Regions from separate parts of the Halalkalibacterium halodurans genome, predicted to be linked through region 1. Evidence: a T-box and tRNA genes for the amino acid it is inferred to sense, from the RefSeq annotation. Region 1 holds a T-box; the other holds one or more tRNA genes.
The links. The T-box of region 1 lies ahead of trpS (tryptophan--tRNA ligase). A T-box ahead of a tRNA ligase gene usually reads a tRNA of that ligase, here a tRNA-Trp.

Region 1 (4,402 bases):
TATTTTTTGATCGGCTATTCCTTCCATGAATCGATCAGCTATGTTGGAAATTTTATTGAAACCTACGGAATGATTGCGGTGCTAGCTCTGCTCCTACTCATTACACTTTTAACGCTTTATAAGAAAAGACGAGAGAAGAGCAAGCGTTTGAAAACGGAAAATGAACAATCTGGCATTTTATAAAGAAGCGCCCCTGTTTACCATTAGAATAAAAATACAAGTAATGGGAATCATTTGAATAAATGATTAAGGGGATGTTTGCACCGTGGTTCAGGAGCTCGTTCAAACCATACTCCGCACGATTTGGTCGTTTGGCTTTTTACTAATTATGAATCATATACTAGGGAAGCATTCGATGGCCCAGATGACAAATCATGATTTTATTACGATGGTCATGCTTGGGGCGATCGCAGCCAATCTTGCGTTTAATTCATCGTTAAACTTTTGGCTGATGACAACCTCTCTCTTATTAATTGCGGTTTTAGGCTTTTTTACTGCTCGTTTAAGTCGGAAAAGCCGGGCGATTCGTAAATGGTTAGACGGTACACCAACCCTTCTCATTCAGGATGGGAAGCTATTAGAGCACAATTTAAAAAAGGAAAACTTCTCAATTGATATGTTTAAACAAACGCTCCGCGAAAAGGAAATCTTTGATTGGCAGGAAGTTGAAACCGCCATCCTTGAAACTGATGGAACGGTAACGGTATTAAAAAAACCTGAATACTTGCCAGTGACAAGAAAGGACCTTAACATTCCTGTAGCGAAACGGCATCGCCCGATCGAGCTCATCATCGATGGTGAGGTAAATAAAGAAAATCTATTGGAAAATGACCTGTCTGAAGAGTGGTTAAAACAAGAAATTCTTAGGCGGGGGTACGGAATACAAGACGTCTTTTATGCTGTTCTTGATTCAAAAGGGCGCCTCGTCATTGATACGTATCGAGATCACCTTCATTCCTAAAAGGAAAAAACGGTTGCATTGACGAGGTCCCCAGTATAGAATGAAGGTAGTTCGAGAATGCATATGTTTGCAATGATGAAGAAGAGTATGGATCGTGTCCTGTTCTAGAGAGCTGATGGTCGGTGGAAATCAGTACAGAAACGATGCAGAATGGGCTTCGGAGCATCCAAACCGAACGGGAATGGTTCCCTTAGTAGGCTTTGGCGAAAGGTCTCGTCGTTACATGAGACACTTGTTCTCGAGTTGTTGATGACAAGGAAGCAGGGTTATTTATTGACCAATGAAGGTGGTACCGCGGGCTCTCCCGTCCTTTTCTAAGGATGGGGGAGCTTTTTTGGTGGTCCTACACCTTGTCAGAACTAAATGTAAATATAAAGGAAGAGGTGACGACTATGGAAGACGGTTGGTGGGAAAGCGATTTGTTGATGATGTTCAATCAATTAACCTTTCGAAACAGGAGGACTTTTTATGATTAGCAAACCTATCCTTACATCAGGAATTAGACCAACAGGAGATGTGCATATCGGTAATTACATTGGTGCGATGCGCGACATCATCAATTTACAAGAAACAACGGATGCTCATTTTTTTATTGTTGATATTCATTCACTCACGACTCATTCTGATGAAACATCCTTAGCGAAACGAACGATTGATGCAGCCAAGTTATACGTAGCTGCTGGACTCGATCCTCATAAGGCGACTTTTTACACTCAATCGGTTATTGCCGCAGAAATAACAGAGTTAGCCACCTACTTAGGGATGGTCATGCCGTTAGGAGAACTTCTCCGTTGTCCCACATTTAAGGAAAAAGCGAAAAAACACCCTGATCACGTCCATTATGGTCTCGCGGGGTACCCAGTCCTTATGGCTGCCGATATTTTGATTCATAAAGGAGAGCTCGTCCCTGTAGGAGAGGATCAACTCGTTCATTTAGAAATGGCACGTGCGATTGTTCGGCGATTTTCGGCTCACTATGGTCCGTTATTTCCAGAACCAAAACCTGTAGAAAACCAAAGCGCCCGAGTCCCATCACTAACAGGTGAAGGGATAATGAGCAAGTCTGATGGGAAAGGGACGACGATTTCCCTTAAAGATCCAAAAGAGGTGATCGAGCAAAAAGTAAAACGGGCTTATTCAGATCCGCTTCGTACCCATAAAGTAAAACCTGGTCATCCGACGAGAACGGGCTGCAACGTGTTCCATCTTCATGAATACTTCTCAGAGCCAGAGGAGCAGCAATCCATTCAAACAGGATGCCAAACAGCCGAAATCGGTTGTGTAGCATGTAAACAAATGCTTGCAGCCTCCATTGAACGGACAGTAGTACCTATTCGCCAAACCTACGAGCAATTGACTGATGCAGATATCCACGATTTGTTATTAATGGGCAAAGAGAAAGCGAAAGTGTCAGCACAGCAAACGATTCAAGAGGTGCGAGAAGCGATTGGTTTTTATATGTATTAAGAGAATACAAGTGATTGAGCCATAGGCGCCAATTGTTCGATTGTTTATGATCGATGAGTAAATACTGACTTTAATCATACCATCCTAATCTATTACTAAGAACAAAAAACAGCTGTTAATTATTTTCCAACCGATAAAAATTAGGAAACTCTTCAAATGAGTGGGGGAGGATAAGGTTAATGGAAGATTTATTCCAATCAAGATTCGCGTCTTTTTAACTAGCAATATGGATAATTGATGTCTTTGTTTGCGTAACTTCTTTTTCTGCAGGTGAAAAAGTCATATGAACTTCCTCCTCTTTTTCTTTAATATGTTTTAGTATAAGCTGAAAAAGAAGGAGGGAGTGCTTTTATTTAAAGAAGGGATGATTGTGATAAATAAAGTGAGAGGATGCAAGTCAGAATGGGTGAGAATCTTATTGTAGTCCTTAAGTAGAACATTTTCATGGATGGCTTGTGCGTTCCATATGCTTATGCTGTCTGGCTAGAACGAAAACTAGAGGGATGGGACATGAGTTTTCTTGAATGAAAAGATTCTCAAGATAACAAACAATTACGGGTCATGAGGACAGATCTTTTCCTAGTAGTTACGGCATCATCGGCCCTTGTACATACGTTTATGAAAGCCGTTCCAGAAGTTGAAGTGATCATCGATGTTATCGATAATTCCTATTAGTAGCACTCGATTGACTAGGGGAAGCTGATAACAGAGAGATGGTATTGGAAAAAGCGAGATGAGAGGTCGTCCCCCCTGTCTTTTATTCTTTTCCGCGCTCTTTACTTGCAACGGGGGATAAATGGAACTTATTGTAGAAAAAGGGTGCATGATGGTTTGGCCGTTGTATCTTAAAGCCTCTACAAGCTGAAACCCATGTTTGGTCGCCCAAAAATCAGTGGTAATTAAAGGTGTTAAACGATAAAGCCGTAGGCAATAACGGCAAGTCCAATTGCAGCGACAATCATAATGACGATCATAAACTTGGATGATCGTAATGTGTAATTTACGATGATTCCGCCCATTAAAAAGGCAAAGAACAATGAGAAGTCTAATGGGAATAGCTTCAAGGCACCTTGGAAATCAAGAGGAGACACCATTGCTGCCCAAACAGGGAGTAACATTAAAATAAGTAAAATAATGACACAAATCGTATTTTTTTGTTGAATTGATAAATTCATTTGCTGCTTTCACCTCGGGAAGTATGGTTTGTATCGTTAGTTTGCAGCAATGACAGTGAAATATGTGTAAATGAAAAAAACACGAAATTGAATAAAAATACATTCCGTGAAAAAAGGGGGTTAATTAAAATTTTGTTGGCATAACAAATAAGAGTTGCTACAATAGATAAAGCAATATATTTATATTTAAATAAATTGATTGTCGATTTTAGGAGGATGGAGACAAAACATGACGAATTTAAATAATACATATGGTTCGCTTTAAAGATAGAAAGGTATAAAGGTGATGATATGTTTATTCCTATTTTTAGAAAAGATATAGAACCCATCATACGCTTAATTCCAAATGAAGCAACGAACATCGAAGAGGAACGATCATGTGTTGCGGTTACACTTGAAAAGGGAACAGTGCATTTTAAAGCGAGTGCGAGACAGACACTTTGCATCAGCTATTCAGTAGCAGATGTCATTGATTGGACGAATCGAGAACTGGTTTTATCCATTATTCATGCCGCTGAGGAAGTGGCAAAAAGTAAAGGCTTTATAGGATTGGAAATTGAGGCACCTGAACGTACTCCTTTGATTGGTCTCCTTATTTTATTGGGCTATGTAAACCAATTTGGTGGAAAGCGAACGAATGGAATGGAAGGTAAATATGCCCGCTTTTTTTGATGATCTTACCATAGACTAGCCGTTAATGAGACAGCTCCTTCATAATGAAGGGGCTGATTTTTTGCGGTACAATATCAGTCGTAAGGCTCGTACATAGGAAAAAATTTCATTATAGTAGGGCTAATTC
Region 2 (4,402 bases), 1.3 Mb from region 1:
CGCGATCTCGCCGTGCCTTCATGATAAAGTAAAAGCAGCCTCAGCCATTAAAAAGCTTTTGAAGAGTCAAATCGTGGTTTAGTCCATAATAACAAAAAAGGGTTCTTAGTCAAATGTTGGGGTGGCATAGGAGGGCGAGCCCCTCTTATCCTACCCCGAATGTTTGATGTTTGAATTGATGATGCAAGAGAATACGGTTTCGCAAGCGATCATAACGCCGAAAACCAAAGGCATTTCTCTTAATCACCTTCGTTTGATTATTCAGTCCTTCAATAAAACCATTGTTTAAGCCAAACGCGAAGCTATTCAAGATCTCGGTCTGCCAGTTCTTCAGCGTCTGAATGGCTTGGTGGAACTCCTTTAACGGGCTCGCCTCCACTCTTCGGTAAAAGGCGTAGAGCCCTTGTTTCACCTCGCTCATTCGTCCTTCCCTTCCTTGCATCTTCGCTTCTTGATACCACTGACGAAAATGTTCTTTTAGCTCATACGCTTCCCTTAAATCAGGGGATAGCTCTAGGTACCGCTCCACCTTCTTCTTTTGCTTATCATCCAGTCCTTCTCTCTCTTTCTGAAACAGATGTTTGATCCGTTTACATCGTTTTCGATGATACGGATGGAACGCTTTTTGCACTCGGCGGCGAACCTCTTCCAGAGCCCAGTAGATGTAACGACAGAAATGGAACGGATCCCCAATGATGAGCGGGTGGCCTAAGGCCTTTTGAACAGCCGACTTGAAGGTATAACTTAGATCCATCACGACTGTTTTCACATGATGACCCTTCTCTTGAAGATATCGTTTAAGCGTATCGGCTTTACGATCCGGTAAGATATCCAGTGGCTTCCGTGTATCTGCATCCGCAATGATCACTTGATATTTCCCCGCATTCGTATCCCCTTTGTAATCATCAATCGCAATCCGAGGAGGAAGGTGATCCACCTTCTTCACGAGGGGGGCCGCCAATTGATCAAACCGGCGCATGGCAGTTGTCACGGACGTTTGGAATTGATTCGCTGTGTCCGTAAAGTTCTTCCCTTGAATGAGCCGTAAGCGAAACGCTTGATTCCATTCCACTGTCTGACGCTGATATCGCTCTACAAAACAGGCTTTCTCCGCAAACCGCTTCCCGCATCTGCACGCGTACCGGCGCTTTCGATAGAATAGATACACCCACCGTTCAAAGAGCTTGAGATGTTGAACTTTTTGGATGCGGTAATCATGGATTCTCTCGGTTCTCTCCCCGCAGGATGGGCAACGATGAGGCGTTCGCGGCATTTCTACATGGAGCGCGATAAAGCCCTCTCGTTCCTCCATCTTTGTGACCTTCACACCTTTTAATCCGGGCAAATCCATGGTAAAATTCATCGTACACGCAGCTCCTATCCTTTCTTTGTTTCTAGGCAATTCAAGGATAATGGATAAAGGAGCCTGCGTGCATTTTTTTTGCCCTCTTTTGTGCAAAAACCACAACATTTATTGTAGAGCCTTTTTTTGCCCTCTTTTGTGCAAAAACCCCAACATTTATTGTAGAGCCCAAAAAAGAGCATTGGATCATCCAATGCTCTTTGTATGTACGTATATATAGAAATGGCGCGCCCGAGAGGAGTCGAACCCCTAACCTTTTGATCCGTAGTCAAACGCTCTATCCAATTGAGCTACGGGCGCAAAGCTTGTCTAAAATGGTGCCGAGGGCCGGACTCGAACCGGCACGGTAGTCACCTACCGCAGGATTTTAAGTCCTGTGTGTCTGCCAATTCCACCACCCCGGCAAGGAATTACGTGGAAAGATCAAAAAAGGCGGCACCCGGATTCGAACCGGGGATAAGGGTTTTGCAGACCCGTGCCTTACCACTTGGCTATGCCGCCAAAGCTTTGGAGCGGAAGACGGGATTCGAACCCGCGACCCCCACCTTGGCAAGGTGGTGTTCTACCACTGAACTACTTCCGCTTATTGGCTGGGCTAGCTGGATTCGAACCAGCGCATCACGGAGTCAAAGTCCGTTGCCTTACCGCTTGGCTATAGCCCAATATCAAAACTAATGGGGCGACTGATGGGAATCGAACCCACGAGTGCCGGAGCCACAATCCGGTGCGTTAACCACTTCGCCACAGTCGCCACACTGAAATGATAAATTGGCAGGGGCAGTAGGAATCGAACCCACACCGGAGGTTTTGGAGACCTCTGTTCTACCGTTAAACTATGCCCCTATGAAAATAAATGGTGGAGGGGGACGGATTCGAACCGCCGAACCCTGAGGGAGCGGATTTACAGTCCGCCGCGTTTAGCCACTTCGCTACCCCTCCATTAAGGAACAATATCTATGATACCGAAAAATCATCATATCGTCAATGGAAAAATGGTGCCGGCCAGAGGACTTGAACCCCCAACCTACTGATTACAAGTCAGTTGCTCTACCAATTGAGCTAGACCGGCACAGATGGTGGCTCGGGACGGAATCGAACCGCCGACACATGGATTTTCAGTCCATTGCTCTACCGACTGAGCTACCGAGCCTTATGTATAATGGCGGTCCGGACGGGACTCGAACCCGCGACCTCCTGCGTGACAGGCAGGCATTCTAACCAACTGAACTACCGGACCTTATTGGTTGCGGGGGACGGATTTGAACCGCCGACCTTCGGGTTATGAGCCCGACGAGCTACCAGACTGCTCCACCCCGCGTCGTTATAAAGTATATGGATGATGTTTTTTCTAAGAAGCAGGACCTCTCCTCTTCTTGCTTTCTCACAGACGCCATCATGCGTCGAGGTTACTCGTTGCTTTCTCGGCAGAAGTTTCGCTCATTGCTCCACCCCGCGTCGTTATAAAGTATATGAGTAATTTTCTTAATGAGTGAATGGTGGAGGATGACAGGATCGAACTGCCGACCCCCTGCTTGTAAGGCAGGTGCTCTCCCAGCTGAGCTAATCCTCCAATACATAAAGGACATAAAGTCCTAAAGAAAGAATGACCCGTACGGGATTCGAACCCGTGTTACCGCCGTGAAAGGGCGGTGTCTTAACCACTTGACCAACGGGCCACGGTAATTTATCTGGCGGAGAGCGAGGGATTCGAACCCTCGAGACGGTTTGTCACCGCCTACACGATTTCCAATCGTGCTCCTTCGGCCAACTCGGACAGCTCTCCGTGGCTCCACAGGTAGGACTCGAACCTACGACCGATCGGTTAACAGCCGATTGCTCTACCACTGAGCTACTGTGGAACATTAGTTGCTTGGCAGCGTCCTACTCTCGCAGGGGCAAGGCCCCAACTACCATCGGCGCTGAAGAGCTTAACGACCGTGTTCGGCATGGGAACGGGTGTGACCTCTTCGCTATCGCCACCAAACCTTTCTACGTCAGATGATCGGCGAGCTTTTTTGTCAGCTACGCTTGTTCCTTCCTGTCACGTATGTTGATATACGCTCAGTTCGTCACTCGCTTGCTTCCGCAAATCTCTTGATCCTCTTTGTAGATAGTTACGGCTTCCGATCAACGTCGCATTTTGGTGTCATCTTCACTCCTCCAGATCCTCACGTACCGTGAGTACACTCCGGTCTGTCGTCGCTCGATTCCTAAAACTGCTCGTTTCTCGAAACCCTTTTCTTTGGACGTAAGAGAATAATCTCTTGATCACGGCTTCCGATTAACGTCGCATGGTGCGATGTTGTATCGAAGCTTCTTTGGAGAACAAGATTCTCTCAAAACTAGATAATGGGACGCTTCTCGAGTTCGAGACGTTGCTTTTGATTTGTTTTTGGATAAGTCCTCGACCGATTAGTATCTGTCAGCTTCACGTGTCGCCACGCTTCCACACCAGACCTATCAACCTCATCATCTCTAAGGGGTCTTACTGGATTTACTCCATGGGAAATCTCATCTTGAGGGGGGCTTCATGCTTAGATGCTTTCAGCACTTATCCCGTCCACACGTAGCTACCCAGCGATGCTCCTGGCGGAACAACTGGTACACCAGCGGTGTGTCCATCCCGGTCCTCTCGTACTAAGGACAGCTCCTCTCAAATTTCCTACGCCCGCGACGGATAGGGACCGAACTGTCTCACGACGTTCTGAACCCAGCTCGCGTACCGCTTTAATGGGCGAACAGCCCAACCCTTGGGACCTACTTCAGCCCCAGGATGCGATGAGCCGACATCGAGGTGCCAAACCTCCCCGTCGATGTGAACTCTTGGGGGAGATAAGCCTGTTATCCCCAGGGTAGCTTTTATCCGTTGAGCGACGGCCCTTCCATACGGCACCGCCGGATCACTAAGCCCGACTTTCGTCCCTGCTCGACTTGTAGGTCTCGCAGTCAAGCTCCCTTTTGCCTTTGCACTCTACGAATGATTTCCAACCATTCTGAGGGAACCTTTGGGCGCCTCCGTTACTGTTTAGGAGGCGACCG

Region 2: it has a tRNA-Trp gene. The T-box ahead of trpS (tryptophan--tRNA ligase) is inferred to sense a tRNA for this amino acid. The anticodon was not compared.

What each region holds. Positions count from the first base shown of each region.
Region 1 is NZ_CP040441.1:2,335,599-2,340,000, reverse strand. Features, by position in the region: gene FED51_RS11305 (DedA family protein) at 1-183, shown strand, start outside; gene FED51_RS11300 (DUF421 domain-containing protein) at 266-961, shown strand; T-box leader at 1,025-1,276, shown strand; gene trpS (tryptophan--tRNA ligase) at 1,430-2,428, shown strand; gene FED51_RS11290 (hypothetical protein) at 3,337-3,603, opposite strand; gene FED51_RS11285 (hypothetical protein) at 3,895-4,275, shown strand.
Region 2 is NZ_CP040441.1:1,030,970-1,035,371, reverse strand. Features, by position in the region: gene FED51_RS05105 (PHP domain-containing protein) at 1-82, shown strand, start outside; gene FED51_RS05100 (ISL3-like element IS651 family transposase) at 146-1,363, opposite strand; tRNA gene FED51_RS05095 (tRNA-Arg) at 1,587-1,663, opposite strand; tRNA gene FED51_RS05090 (tRNA-Leu) at 1,679-1,767, opposite strand; tRNA gene FED51_RS05085 (tRNA-Cys) at 1,794-1,864, opposite strand; tRNA gene FED51_RS05080 (tRNA-Gly) at 1,872-1,946, opposite strand; tRNA gene FED51_RS05075 (tRNA-Gln) at 1,951-2,025, opposite strand; tRNA gene FED51_RS05070 (tRNA-His) at 2,039-2,114, opposite strand; tRNA gene FED51_RS05065 (tRNA-Trp) at 2,133-2,206, opposite strand; tRNA gene FED51_RS05060 (tRNA-Tyr) at 2,218-2,302, opposite strand; tRNA gene FED51_RS05055 (tRNA-Thr) at 2,357-2,432, opposite strand; tRNA gene FED51_RS05050 (tRNA-Phe) at 2,438-2,513, opposite strand; tRNA gene FED51_RS05045 (tRNA-Asp) at 2,524-2,600, opposite strand; tRNA gene FED51_RS05040 (tRNA-Met) at 2,605-2,681, opposite strand; tRNA gene FED51_RS05035 (tRNA-Val) at 2,858-2,933, opposite strand; tRNA gene FED51_RS05030 (tRNA-Glu) at 2,968-3,039, opposite strand; tRNA gene FED51_RS05025 (tRNA-Ser) at 3,053-3,146, opposite strand; tRNA gene FED51_RS05020 (tRNA-Asn) at 3,148-3,222, opposite strand; rRNA gene rrf (5S ribosomal RNA) at 3,232-3,347, opposite strand; rRNA gene FED51_RS05010 (23S ribosomal RNA) at 3,756-4,402, opposite strand, start outside.